3 regions of the Jejuibacter calystegiae genome follow, and region 1 is predicted to be linked to each of the others. Evidence: riboswitches for the same ligand, from Rfam matches in the RefSeq annotation. Region 1 holds a riboswitch; each other region holds the start of a gene.
What was found. A riboswitch is a leader RNA that binds a small molecule or an ion and turns the genes downstream of it on or off. The one in region 1 is predicted to bind thiamine pyrophosphate.
Positions count from the first base shown of each region.

Region 1 (4,145 bases):
TCCCGCAGGGAATGGGGCAGCCGATCATCTTATGGCCGGAAACGCCGATAGAGTCGATGCCGTCGGCAAAAGTAAAGGGCTGGGGTTCGTCAACGAAGGGCAGAATCATGCCGCTCAGCGCTGCATCAGCGTGCAGATAGTAGTCTTCCCGGGCGATGCCCGCTTCCTTCAGGCGCTGCTGGATGATAGCGATATTATCGACTGCGCCACGCACCGTAGTGCCAATATTGGCGAAAATAATCGGATGCCGCTCGCCGTCGGCGGCGATTTTATGCATCAGATCGTCGTAGTCCATCTCGCCGTTAGGCTGGGATTCCACCACCCGCGACTTAATGCGCAGCAGCTTAACGATCTTGGCGACCGAATAGTGGGTATCTTTGGAATAGTACAGGGTGCCATCCGGGAACAGTTCGCGACCCAGATAACAGCCGAACATATTGCCTTCGGTGCCGCCGTTGGTCACGTAGCCCCAGCTTTCCTCAAACGGAATTTTGAACAGCTGGGCAAAATATTCCATCACTTCTTTTTCAAATTCGAAAGAGTTCAGCAGGTAGTTACAATATTCCGCCCAGTCGCCACAGTTATTAATGGAAAAACGCATAAATCTTTCCAGAATGGTGTAATCGAAATCGGCGGATTCCGGGTAACCAATATTGAAATACTGGTTCTTAACACAATATGACCAAAACGCATCGAGTTTATTCTGATCTGCGATGGATAGTGTCATTTTATTTCTCCTTTTCAAGCATAACGTTTAATGACGAACTGACGTTCAGACTTTCTTATCCAGATAAAGCACTCTTTCGCCTTTCTTACTGCGGCCAGCGGCCACGAAGCAGAACAGGGGAATGGTTACCATCATCATCACCACGCCCCAGAACATGGAGTCTGTGCCGGAGCCCAACAGGGCAAAGATGCTGTAAATCATGCCGATAACCACCATCACGCAATAAAACATAAAGCTGCGACCGCGATTTAATTTCTTCGAGACCATAATGATCGGCAGGGAAATCAGGGCGTACATATAGGGCAGCAGCGAAGCGAAGACCGACATCAGAATCACCACTTCAAACTGTTTCGCCAGGTTAGGGGAGGCGGTCATCATTAACACCAGGCTCATCAGTACACCGGTGAAAATCAGGCTCTTCATTGGCACGTCACGCTTATTGGTGTCGGCGAAGAACTGCGGGAACAGGCCCTGCTGGGCACCGGCGCGGGGGCCTTCAGACTGCAGGATCAGCCAGCCGGAGATCGAGCCGAAGCAGGCGATAATACTGAGCGCTGAAGCGATGTTGCCGGCGGTCTTGCCGAACATATAGCGCGCGGCGTCGGCAAAGGGCGCGGCGGAGTTAACCAGCTCGCTGTGCGGCACCAGGCCCATAATCACCGAGCAACTGCCCACATAGCAGACCGAGGCAATCAACAGTCCGTACACCGTCGCTTTGGGCACGGTCTTTTCCGGATTGTCCACCTGGCCGGTAGAAACCACAGCCGATTCAACGCCCAGGAACCCCCACAGCGCAATGGATGCGGCAGAGATAATCGCCGAGCTGTCGCTGCGGCCTGTGCCGTTATACACTTCGGTAAACATATGCGGATCAAACCAGAACCAGCCTACGGCGCCGACGCCCAGCACCACCAGCAGCATACAGCTTGCGGTAAATGACTGGGCGCGGCTGGCAGTTCTGGCGCCGAAGCTTGCCAGTACGACAAAGGCCCACAAAATAACGATGGCGGCAATACTGCTGTACATCGGATTTTTTAATTCTGGAAAGAAATAACTTAAATATCCCACCCCGGCGACCAGCAGGGCCACATTGCCCACCCAGGCGCTAATCCAGTAGCAGACGGTGGTTTGAAAACCAATAAATGGACCAAATGCATCGCTGGCATAAGCGACAATCCCGCCGGTGCGCGGCGTAATTAAACTGGTTTTGGCGAATACCAGCGCCAGAGCGATAACACCGACAATAGTGAGCACCCAACCCCACAGCGAGATATAACCAACGCCGGCAAGGTTGGTGGGCAACATAAATACGCCGGAGCCCATCATATTTGAGGCGGTAACCAGCGTAAGGGCGACCACTCCCATTTTATGAGCTGAGCCTGAGCTAACCGATCCCATAACATTTTTCCTTATTGAGAAACAGACATGAAATAAGCGTTATAACCAGTGCTTTTCTGCCGATTCTAGGATGGGAAGGGGGGTAAATTTTGACAATGATCACTTTTCGCCTGGCTGGCATACAATAACGATGCGCAAATTGCTGCTTATTTGAACAATGATTTGGATATTGACTCCGTCCCCATTTTTTTGAACAGGAACGGCTGCCTGAAGAGCCAGCGCTTATTCTCAGGCTAAACCGGAGAATCGGTCTGAATAATTGGTGATTTCTGTGGCCACAAATGCGTTTACAGCGCCATTGTTACCTTTTATCATGGCGGCTGATTAAAGGAATTAAAGAAAACTAATTCCTTTAAAATCAAATGACTCGGGGTGCTCCGCCGACTGGATGCGGGGCTGAGAAAGACCCGTTGACCTGATCCGGATAGTGCCGGCGTAGGGAAGTCAGATGCCCGTACCGGTATCCCTCTTCTTCGCGCCGGGCGGGAGTTCACCATGCAATCTGATCCACTGTGCAGCGACGCTGTCTTGCAGACGCTGCATCACCTTCGTACCACTTCGCCGTTGGTTCACTGTATGACCAACGATGTGGTACAGACCTTTACCGCTAACGTTTTGCTGGCCCTTGGCGCCTCGCCTGCCATGGTGGTAGATGAGCAAGAGGCGGCACAGTTTAGCGCTATCGCCAGCGCACTCCTGGTCAACGTCGGAACCCTGACTCGCGAACGTGCTCGTGCCATGCGCGCCGCCATCGACAGCGCCCGTGAGGCGCAGCGCCCGTGGGTGCTCGACCCGGTGGCTGTGGGGGGGCTGACGCTGCGTAGCGACTTCGCCCGGGAGGTACTGGCGCTTCAGCCTGCCGCAATTCGCGGCAACGGATCGGAAATTCTGGCGCTGGCCGGGGGTCAGGGCGGGGGACGCGGCGTCGACAGCACCGACAGTGCCCGGGTCGCGTTGCCTGCGGCCCGCCATCTGGCCCGTGAGAGAGGCGCGGTAGTGGCGGTGACCGGCGAGATAGATTACATCACCGACGGCGAACGCACTCTGGAGGTGCCCGGCGGCGATATTATGCTGACCCGGGTGGTTGGAACCGGCTGTGCGCTTTCCGCGGTGGTAGCGGCCTGCTGCGCTCTGCCGGGGGAGAGGCTGGAAAATGTCGCCGCCGGTTGCCGGATAATGGCCCGCGCCGGGGAAATGGCGGTTACCCGCAGTCAGGGACCGGGGAGTTTTGTCCCGCAGTTTCTGGATGCGCTATGGCAACTGGATGCGGAGGCGCTGGTATGAAACGGATTAATGCTCTGACCATTGCCGGTACCGACCCCAGCGGGGGTGCAGGTATCCAGGCGGACCTGAAAGCTTTTTCTGCGTTGGGCGCCTATGGCGCCAGTGTGATAACCGCGCTGGTGGCCCAGAATACCTGCGGCGTGCAGTCGGTCTATCGTATCGAGCCGGATTTTGTGGCGGCGCAGCTCGATTCGGTGTTCAGCGATCTGCGCATCGATACGGTGAAGATCGGCATGCTGGCGGAAACCGATATCGTTGAAGCGGTAGCGGAACGCCTGGCGTACTGGCAGCCGCACACCGTGGTGCTGGATACCGTGATGCTGGCTAAAAGCGGCGATCCGCTGCTGTCGCCATCGGCGGTCTCAGTGATGCGCGAACATCTGCTGCCGCGAGTATCGTTAATCACCCCTAATCTGCCAGAGGCGGCAGCGCTGCTGGAAGCGCCGATGGCTACCAGCGAGCGTGAGATGCATCAGCAGGGGGAAGCGCTGATGGCGCTGGGCTGCGAGGCGGTACTGATGAAGGGCGGCCATCTGGACGATGCCGAAAGCCCGGACTGGCTGTTTACCCGCGATGGCGCCCGGCGTTTTACTGCGCCCAGGGTGCAGACGAAAAACACTCACGGTACCGGCTGTACGCTTTCGTCGGCGCTGGCGGCGCTGCGGCCGCGTTACGATGACTGGGGCCAGACCGTGGTGGAAGCCAAGGCCTGGCTGACTCAGGCGCTGGCGGCTGC
Region 1 is NZ_CP040428.1:4,631,460-4,635,604, reverse strand. Features, by position in the region: gene FEM41_RS21745 (histidine decarboxylase) at 1-727, opposite strand, end outside; gene hdcC (histidine-histamine antiporter) at 773-2,125, opposite strand; TPP riboswitch at 2,484-2,584, shown strand; gene thiM (hydroxyethylthiazole kinase) at 2,621-3,409, shown strand; gene thiD (bifunctional hydroxymethylpyrimidine kinase/phosphomethylpyrimidine kinase) at 3,406-4,145, shown strand, end outside.

Region 2 (4,145 bases), 2.6 Mb from region 1:
GCTGGTAGAGATAAAAAGGCAGTGTGCGGAAATCCTCATTGCCGAACAGCGCCACTACGCCAAAATCGCCAATCGACAGAACGCAGGCGAAGGCCAGCGCCTGGCCAAGAGGGCGCTTCAGGGCCCGTAGCTCGATAATCCTCAGACGGTGAATACCGCGGATGCCCAGCCCCTGACACAGCGGACCGTAGCGCTCAGCCAGATCGCGCATGGGATTTTCCAGCACTTTGAGGGCGTAAGGAATGGCCATCAGCGCATTGGTGAAGATAACGATAGCATCCGCTGATTCCGGCAGACCAACGGTGGCGTTAAGCAGCAGGAAGAAGCCGGTTGCCAGCACGATGCCTGGTATAGCGAGGATCAGCATGCCGCTCAGCTCCAGCGCCTGGCCCGCCAGCGGCTGCTTACGTAGCCTTAGCTCGCGGGAGCTCCAGAGCAGCATCAGGGTCAGTACGACACAAAGAAGACCAGCGGCGATGGCTATTCGCAGTGAAGTCCAGACTGCCTGCCATAGCGCGCTCTGCTGGAGCAGACGCGGCAGGTCGCCGCGCAGGCCATCCACCACAATCGCCAGCAGAGGCGGCAGCATCAACAGCAGGAGGAGTACGATCAGCAGCGAATCCAGCCCGCGAGAGAGCAGGGTGCTGTCGGGGGGGCGCCAGCCCGTCGCCATGGTGGCTCCACTGGGAATCGCTTTGCTAAAACGCTGGGCCAGCAGCATGAGCGCCAGGCAGCAGAATAGCTGAATAAGCGCCAGTAATGCCGCCCGGGCGGGATCGTAGTCATAGCTAAGGGCCTGGTAGATGGCCAGTTCGATGGTAGTGGCTTTTGGGCCGCCGCCCAGCGCCAGCACGGTGGCGAAGCTTGCGAAGCACAGCATAAAAATCAGGGCGGCGGTGGGGAAAATTTGACGTCGCAGCCAGGGCCATTCCACCAGACGGAACAGCGACCAGCCGCGTATCCCTAACTGAGCGGCAAGCCTGCGCTGTTCGCCGGGAATACTCTCCAGCGACTGGAGCAGCAGGCGGGTAGCCATCGGCAAATTAAAAAAGAGGTGCGCCAGCAGGATCCCCTGCAGGCCATAGGGCGAAAACGTCCAGTCGATGCCCAGCCACTGGCAGAGTTCGGCCAGCCAGCCCTGGCGGCCATAAACGGAAAGCAGGCCGAAAACCGCGACCAGCACCGGCAGCACCAGGGTCATGGCACAAAGCCGCAGCAGGAGCTGGCGCCCGGGAAAGCGGCGGCGCCACAGCGCCCGGGCCAGGGGAATGGCCGGGAGCACCGAGAACAATGCGGAAAGGAACGCCTGCCAGAAGGAAAAGCGCACCACGTGCCACAGATAGCTGTCCTGGAGCAGGGTACGGGGCGCGATGCCCGGTGCGCTGAACCACAGGGCGCCAAAGGCGGCCAGCGCCACGCCGAGCATCAATCCAGCGGCGAGCAGGCCAGGCCACAGCCAGCCGGGAATTAGCGGCTGAGGGCGCGCTGCCATTCACCGATCCAGGCGGCGCGCTGCTGGGCGACCTGTTGGGGGGTAAACTGTAACGTCTTTTGAGGTCGGGTCAGGCTGTTAAAGCCTTCAGGCAGAGCGACCTGGCTTACCGGATACATCCAGTTGCCGGTGGGAATGGTCTGCTGGAATTCCTTTGATACTACAAACTGCATAAACTTTTGGGCCAGCTCCGGCTGTTTGCTGCTTTTCAAACGGGCTGCGACCTCTACCTGCATATAGTGGCCTTCGCTAAAGTCGGCGGCGGCGTAGTTATCTTTGTGCTCTTCAATAAGTGAATAGGCCGGAGAGGTGGTGTAGCTGAGTACCAGATCCCCTTCACCTTTCAGAAACAGCCCCCAGGATTCGCTCCATCCCCGGGTCACGGTCACTGTCTTACTGGCCAGCTTCTGCCAGGCTTCGGGGGCCTGGTCGCCATAGACCTGCTTCATCCACAGCAGCATGCCCAGTCCGGGGGTACTGGTTCGGGGATCCTGATAGATAACGCGCCATTTCCTGTCGTTTTCCACCAGTTCTTTCAGGCTCTTAGGGGGATTCTTCAGGCGGTTTTTATCGTATACGAAAGCGAACCAGCCGTAGTCATAAGGGACGAAGGTCTCGTTTTGCCAGCCGCCCGGCAGAGTCAGGTGACGGGTATCCACGTCGCTTTTGGCGAACAGGCCACTTTGGGTTGCCGCCTCCAGCAGGTTGTTATCCAGCCCCAGCACCACATCCGCTTTGCTGTTTTTCCCTTCCATTCGCAGGCGGTTTAGCAGGGCGACGCCGTCTTCCAGCGCGACAAATTTAAGCTGGCAGTCGCAGTCGGCCTCGAAGGCCTTTTTAATGGCAGGGCCCGGGCCCCAGTCGGCGGCGAAAGAGTCATAGGTATAGACGGTGAGCTGCGGACCCGCGAAGGCGGGCAGGGCGACCAGCGTCAGCAGCACAGGCAGTTTGTTCAGCACTTTGCACTCCAGTATTGGGTGGCAAAGGATTTTGGGCGTGGCCTCAAATCCCTCCGCCGGTGTTATCCGGATCAGGTTCGACGGGTATCTCTCAGCTCGTGGCACCCCGTTGAGAATGGCCCACATTGTAATGAGTTAACGGGAGTAGCGAAAGGCGCGTGGGGGATTAAGGAAACCGCCCCTTACGGGGCGGCTACCGGGCTTACCTGCCTGGTACGACAATCGTCACTGAAAATGCGTTATGGGAGATATTCCATCCCCCATTTCCGGATGACAGCAGTGCACCAGAAACAACGATGACAATACAAAAGTACCGTTTCATTGTGCGGTCCTGACTATAGACCGCTTCACGACGTCACCGCCGGAAATATCGCCGTGAGTGCAAGCACCTTGGGTGTGCTTGCGTATACGGCCATTGGACATCCTTTTCCAGGTCCGGCGCCCGCTTGCTTAAGACGGTGAAAAGGCCCGACTGAATGGTACATCTCAAAGCCTCGAACAGATACTTGACTTTAGCGAAAAAGCGGCACAGTATGCAAAAACTTGGGTGTGCTTGCGTAACACTGGACACACAACCCTGTTGGAAGGGCCGCTTACCTGACCAGCACAAAAAAACCGCCGCCATGGCGGTTTTTTTGTGCCCGAAAACTTAAGCATCCGGCGGCGCGAACCAGGCGGATTTAAAGTCGAACCAGCCCAGGGTGTTCATCCGCAGACCACGCATACTGCGCTGGCCCTGGAGCATCAGCCAGTGGTGAATAAGCGGCTGGATCTCAAGGCTGGCAAGGCGCTGGCGGCACCATTCGGCCAGATCCAGTTCGCCAGCCCGCCAGCGGCGCGCATCTTCATGCCAGTCGCCGGGAATGCAGCGCTGGAGCAGCGGTACTTCGTACAGATGGGCAAACAGTGAAAACTCCAGCGGCAGGGTAAAATTGGCGCTGTTCAGCCAGATATCGCTGATATCGTCTCCTTTATGCCACTGGTCGTAGTCCACCTCTTTAACGATCAAACTCACTCCGCATTCGGCCAGCAACTGGTGAATAATACCGCCCAGAATCTGATGTTCGGCATGGTCGCGGTAGAAGGTCAGGGTGAGAGTATCAAGGTCAGCCGGTTTCTCGACGACCTCTGGCGGTTGGGCGTGGTGCCAGCGTGGTAGCAGCCCCCAGGCCGGGAACCAGTAACGCTGATATTGTTCACCGGCCCGGTAAATGAGACTGACAGGCGAGAGAATATGGTTCAGCCAGAGTTTAATGTCATCGCGACAACCGAGTGCCGAGCGGGCGTCGAACAAAATATAGTAGCACCCCTCTTCCAGTCGGCTCTCCACTGCTTTTTCGCTGTCGCCGCTGCCTTCCAGCTGTACTCCGCAGCTGAGATCCTCGCTAATTTCCGGCAATACCCAGAAATTCACTTCGTCGATGAGCGCCCGGTAACCGAAATAGTCATCGAAGGCATGGATTTTCAGCTGGTTATTGGTATTGCGCTCTACCGCATAGGGGCCGCTTCCCACCGGCTGGCGGGCGAAGTCTGGCATCTTGCGCCATTCCCTGGGCAGTACCATGGCGGCGGAATTGCCCATCAGCCAGGGGAGCCAGCGATCGGGCTGGTTAAGGTGGATATCGAGCGTCCAGGCGGTAGGGGAGTCGATACCCACAATATGAGCGTAAAGCGGTGTGGGATTGATGCGTTGC
Region 2 is NZ_CP040428.1:2,030,956-2,035,100, forward strand. Features, by position in the region: gene thiP (thiamine/thiamine pyrophosphate ABC transporter permease ThiP) at 1-1,492, opposite strand, end outside; gene thiB (thiamine ABC transporter substrate binding subunit) at 1,468-2,451, opposite strand; TPP riboswitch at 2,482-2,570, opposite strand; gene sgrR (HTH-type transcriptional regulator SgrR) at 3,101-4,145, opposite strand, start outside.
Region 2: it holds a riboswitch for thiamine pyrophosphate, as region 1 does, so the genes downstream of both, thiB (thiamine ABC transporter substrate binding subunit) here and thiM (hydroxyethylthiazole kinase) in region 1, are expected to answer to the same signal.

Region 3 (4,145 bases), 2.1 Mb from region 1:
GAATTCGAAGCGCGCTTTGGACATAGCGTTGTCGCGGATCTGAGCGCCGGGGTGTCCCTTGGCCAGATCGGCGGCGTGCGCGGCGATCTTATAGGTAATCAGCCCCTGCCGGACGTCCTCTTTATTCGGCAGACCAAGGTGCTCTTTCGGCGTGACGTAGCAGAGCATGGCGCAACCGAACCAGCCAATCATGGCGGCGCCGATGCCGGAGGTAAAGTGGTCGTAACCCGGCGCGATATCGGTGGTGAGCGGCCCCAGCGTGTAGAATGGCGCTTCATGGCAGTGCTCCAGCTCTTCGGTCATATTGCGGCGGATCATCTGCATCGGCACATGGCCGGGGCCTTCAATCATCACCTGGACGTCGTACTCCCTGGCGATTTTGGTCAGCTCGCCCAGGGTATGCAGTTCGGCGAACTGGGCTTCGTCGTTGGCGTCCTGAATTGAACCGGGCCGCAGGCCATCGCCCAGCGACAGCGAAACATCATAGGCGGCACAGATTTCACAGATTTCGCGGAAGTGCTGGTACAGAAAGCTTTCCTGATGATGCGACAGACACCACTTGGCCATAATGGAGCCGCCGCGCGAAACGATGCCCGTCAGGCGTTTGGCGGTCATTGGTACATAGCGTAGCAGGACGCCCGCGTGAATCGTAAAGTAGTCGACGCCCTGTTCCGCCTGCTCCAGCAGCGTATCGCGGAACATTTCCCAGTTCAGATCTTCGGCAACGCCGTTCACTTTCTCCAGCGCCTGATAGATGGGCACCGTACCGATAGGAACCGGGCTGTTTCGCAGGATCCATTCACGGGTTTCGTGGATATAGCGGCCGGTGGAAAGGTCCATCACGGTATCTGCACCCCAGCGGGTGGCCCAGACCAGTTTTTCCACCTCCTCTTCAATGGAAGAGGTCACCGCAGAGTTGCCGATGTTGGCGTTGATTTTCACCAGAAAATTGCGGCCGATAATCATCGGCTCGGATTCCGGGTGGTTAATATTTGCAGGGATAATTGCCCGCCCGGCGGCCACTTCGTCGCGTACGAATTCCGGGGTGATGTCCTGCGGCAGATGGGCGCCGAAGCTTTCTCCCGGATGCTGCTGGCGCAGTATCTCGCCGCGGATGCGCTCGCGGCCCATATTTTCACGCAGGGCGATAAATTCCATCTCTGGCGTGACGATGCCCTGGCGGGCGTAATGCAACTGAGTGACCCGCTTGCCGGCAAGGGCGCGGCGCGGAGGCAGCAGACCGGTAAAGCGCAGCTCGTCCAGGCCATCGTCCGCCAGACGGGCTTTGGTATAGCTGGAACTGCGATCGTCGAGCAGCGCGGTATCGCTGCGTGCGTCTATCCACGGCTGGCGCAACTTCGCCAGCCCTTCGCGGACGTTAATCGCAATATCCGGATCGCCGTAAGGGCCGGAGGTATCGTAGACCGGCACCGGTTCGTTCTCTTCGTATTGCGGGTTGGCTTTATCTCCGCCGGTAAGCGTTGGGCTCATCCGAATTTCGCGCATGGGAACGCGGATGTCCTGACGGGAGCCGGTCAGGTAGATACGGTGGGAGTTGGGAAAATTGGTGCCTTCCAGAGTATCGATAAACTGCTGGGCGGCGGCGCGCTGTTCACGGCGATTAGGTTTTGTTGATACAGACATAGCTCGTTCCGGTTTTTTAGTGACTGGAAGTGGCTTGTCAGAACGACGGAAGGAGTAACAGGCACGGGCGCAGGTGCGCGCGTAGATGAAATTACTCTTGTTCCCTTCGCAGGTTTTAACCTGATCAGGTTCCGCGGATCCCGAATTAACGGTCTCAGCCCGTGCATGGCACTGGGCACTCCGACAAGATAAAAGGCCTGCTCCGTATCATCGGGCAGGCCTTATGTAAACTACGCGTTAATGAATGGGAACTCAAGCCGGTCGGGCAAAATGTCCGCAATCGTTAGCACTGTCCAGGCTGTCGCCCAGCGCCAGAACGATCAGACTATCCTCCAGCGTGAAACGAGACGCCATAGATTCTCCAAGCTTTGACAGCACCTGGTGGAACTCCAGACAGTTATCATGATCGATGGCGATCTCCAGATGTGAATCGTAATAATCCATGATCTGTTGAGTATTCGCTTCCAGCTGTGTCCAGAGCTGCCCGGCGGAGGTGCGGGGCTCTCCCTCTTCCATTTCGCGGATAATGCGTTCATAAATATTGAAATGGCCGCAGGAGAGATAATCCACCAGACGCTGGCAGAAATCGTCCAGCGCCATCTCGTCCAGTGCAGAGAGCGATCCTTTGCCAGGTTTGATCCCAACCAGGTTGTAATAAGCCACTAACAGCTGTTTGCGATCCTGCAGTAAACGATCGATCAACTCATTACAACCACCAACGCGCTCTGCCAGTCTTTCCAGTTGGTTTAGCATGATTGACTCCGTGAGTTATATGATTAAAACGCTAAGTAACCTGGAATGTAAAAACAATGTTAAAAGAGTGCCAGTGAAGCCGAGGTCGTGCAAGAGATTATGGAACATACAGTAGAAAAATTAGACTATGGTTGGTGGTTCGTCAGCCATCAACAGAAATTATGGTTGCCGCAGGGGGAACTTCCGCACGGTCACGCACAGCAGTTTGGGCTGGTGGGTTGCGCTGCGCTGCAGATTGGTAGCTGGCAGGGAGAGCCCGCCTGGCTGGTGGTGCAGGAGCGTTCGCGTGATATGGGATCGGTGCGTCAGTTGATCGATGAGGATCCTGCACTGTTTCAACTGGCCGGACGTGCCGTACAGCTGGCAGAATTTTATCGTTCCCACCGTTTTTGTGGTTACTGCGGGCACAGCATGCATCCCAGTAAAACGGAGTGGGCAATGCTGTGTAACAACTGCCGGGAGCGTTATTATCCGCAGATCGCCCCTTGCATTATTGTGGCGATTCGCGATCGCGACAAGATCCTGTTGGCCCAACATAATCGTCACCGAAATGGCCTTTATACCGTACTGGCGGGGTTTGTTGAGGTAGGGGAAACTCTGGAGCAGGCGGTGGCGCGGGAAGTCATGGAAGAGAGCGGCATTCAGATTAAAAACCTGCGTTATATCTCCTCTCAACCCTGGCCATTTCCTCAGTCGCTGATGACGGCCTTTATGGCGGATTACGATAGTGGGGAATTGGTTGTCGATCGCAGCGAGCTGCTCGATGCTGGCTGGTATCGTTACGACCAGTTGCCGCTATTGCCGCCTCCGGGGACAGTGGCCCGACGTTTGATCGAGGATACGGTCGCTTTATGTCGGGGGGGATAGGGGAAATATCCCCGGATATAACATATTTTCTGATTTGTAAAGTTTTTCATGATTATTTGATGGTAATAGGATAATTTACAACGGGGCGTTGAAATGTATTCGTAGGATACGGAGTTGGGGGCCTAAGGAAAAGAATTATGCCCGGAAGAGTAACGCAAAGTTGTTTATATGGGATTTGGTTGGCCTGGTCTGGCGCCATTGTTTGTTATGTGGTGCCTTATGATGGATTGTTTACTATTTCTGTTTCTGTAATGGCTGGCCTTTGTCTGTTCTTGCTGGTCTATAAATTATTCTCAGGAAGGAGGTCGTTCAGGATGTTTAATTCTAAACAGAGCGAAATGAATATGGAGTCTTTGCCTCTGGCAGGGGAGGTCGATGCTACAAAGACTCTCCGAAAATTAGCACTGGAGTCCGCAGAAAGTGTTTTTCCTAAAGAGTCGGGAGAGTGTGTGGTTGCTCCGGGAACGATTTTTAGGGGGGCCATCGTGAGTGAGTCGGATATCGTCATCAATGGCTCGGTGGAAGGAGACATTAGTTGTCTGGGGATGGTACAGATTGGTGAAAATGGTATCATTATCGGTAACGTGACGGGCTGTAAGGTGATGCTTGATGGCTACCTGAATGGTAGCTGCCGGGCAAATACCGTTACCGTAATGACTAACGGGCGCATGGAAGGGGATATTTTTTCCCATGAACTTTCCGTTGAGCGCGGTGGTATCTTTATTGGCGCCTCTCATTATATTGAGGAGATGGCGCGGATTGAAATCAATACAGTGGCTGAAAAAGCAATGCCGACAGCGGGCTCACTGCCTGACGAGAGTCATCCGAAAAAATGGCGTTGGATGAAATAATCGATTGCTTTCCCGATTGGCTCACATTGC
Region 3 is NZ_CP040428.1:1,527,476-1,531,620, forward strand. Features, by position in the region: gene thiC (phosphomethylpyrimidine synthase ThiC) at 1-1,644, opposite strand, end outside; TPP riboswitch at 1,729-1,837, opposite strand; gene rsd (sigma D regulator) at 1,897-2,397, opposite strand; gene nudC (NAD(+) diphosphatase) at 2,497-3,264, shown strand; gene FEM41_RS07050 (bactofilin family protein) at 3,402-4,115, shown strand.
Region 3: it holds a riboswitch for thiamine pyrophosphate, as region 1 does, so the genes downstream of both, thiC (phosphomethylpyrimidine synthase ThiC) here and thiM (hydroxyethylthiazole kinase) in region 1, are expected to answer to the same signal.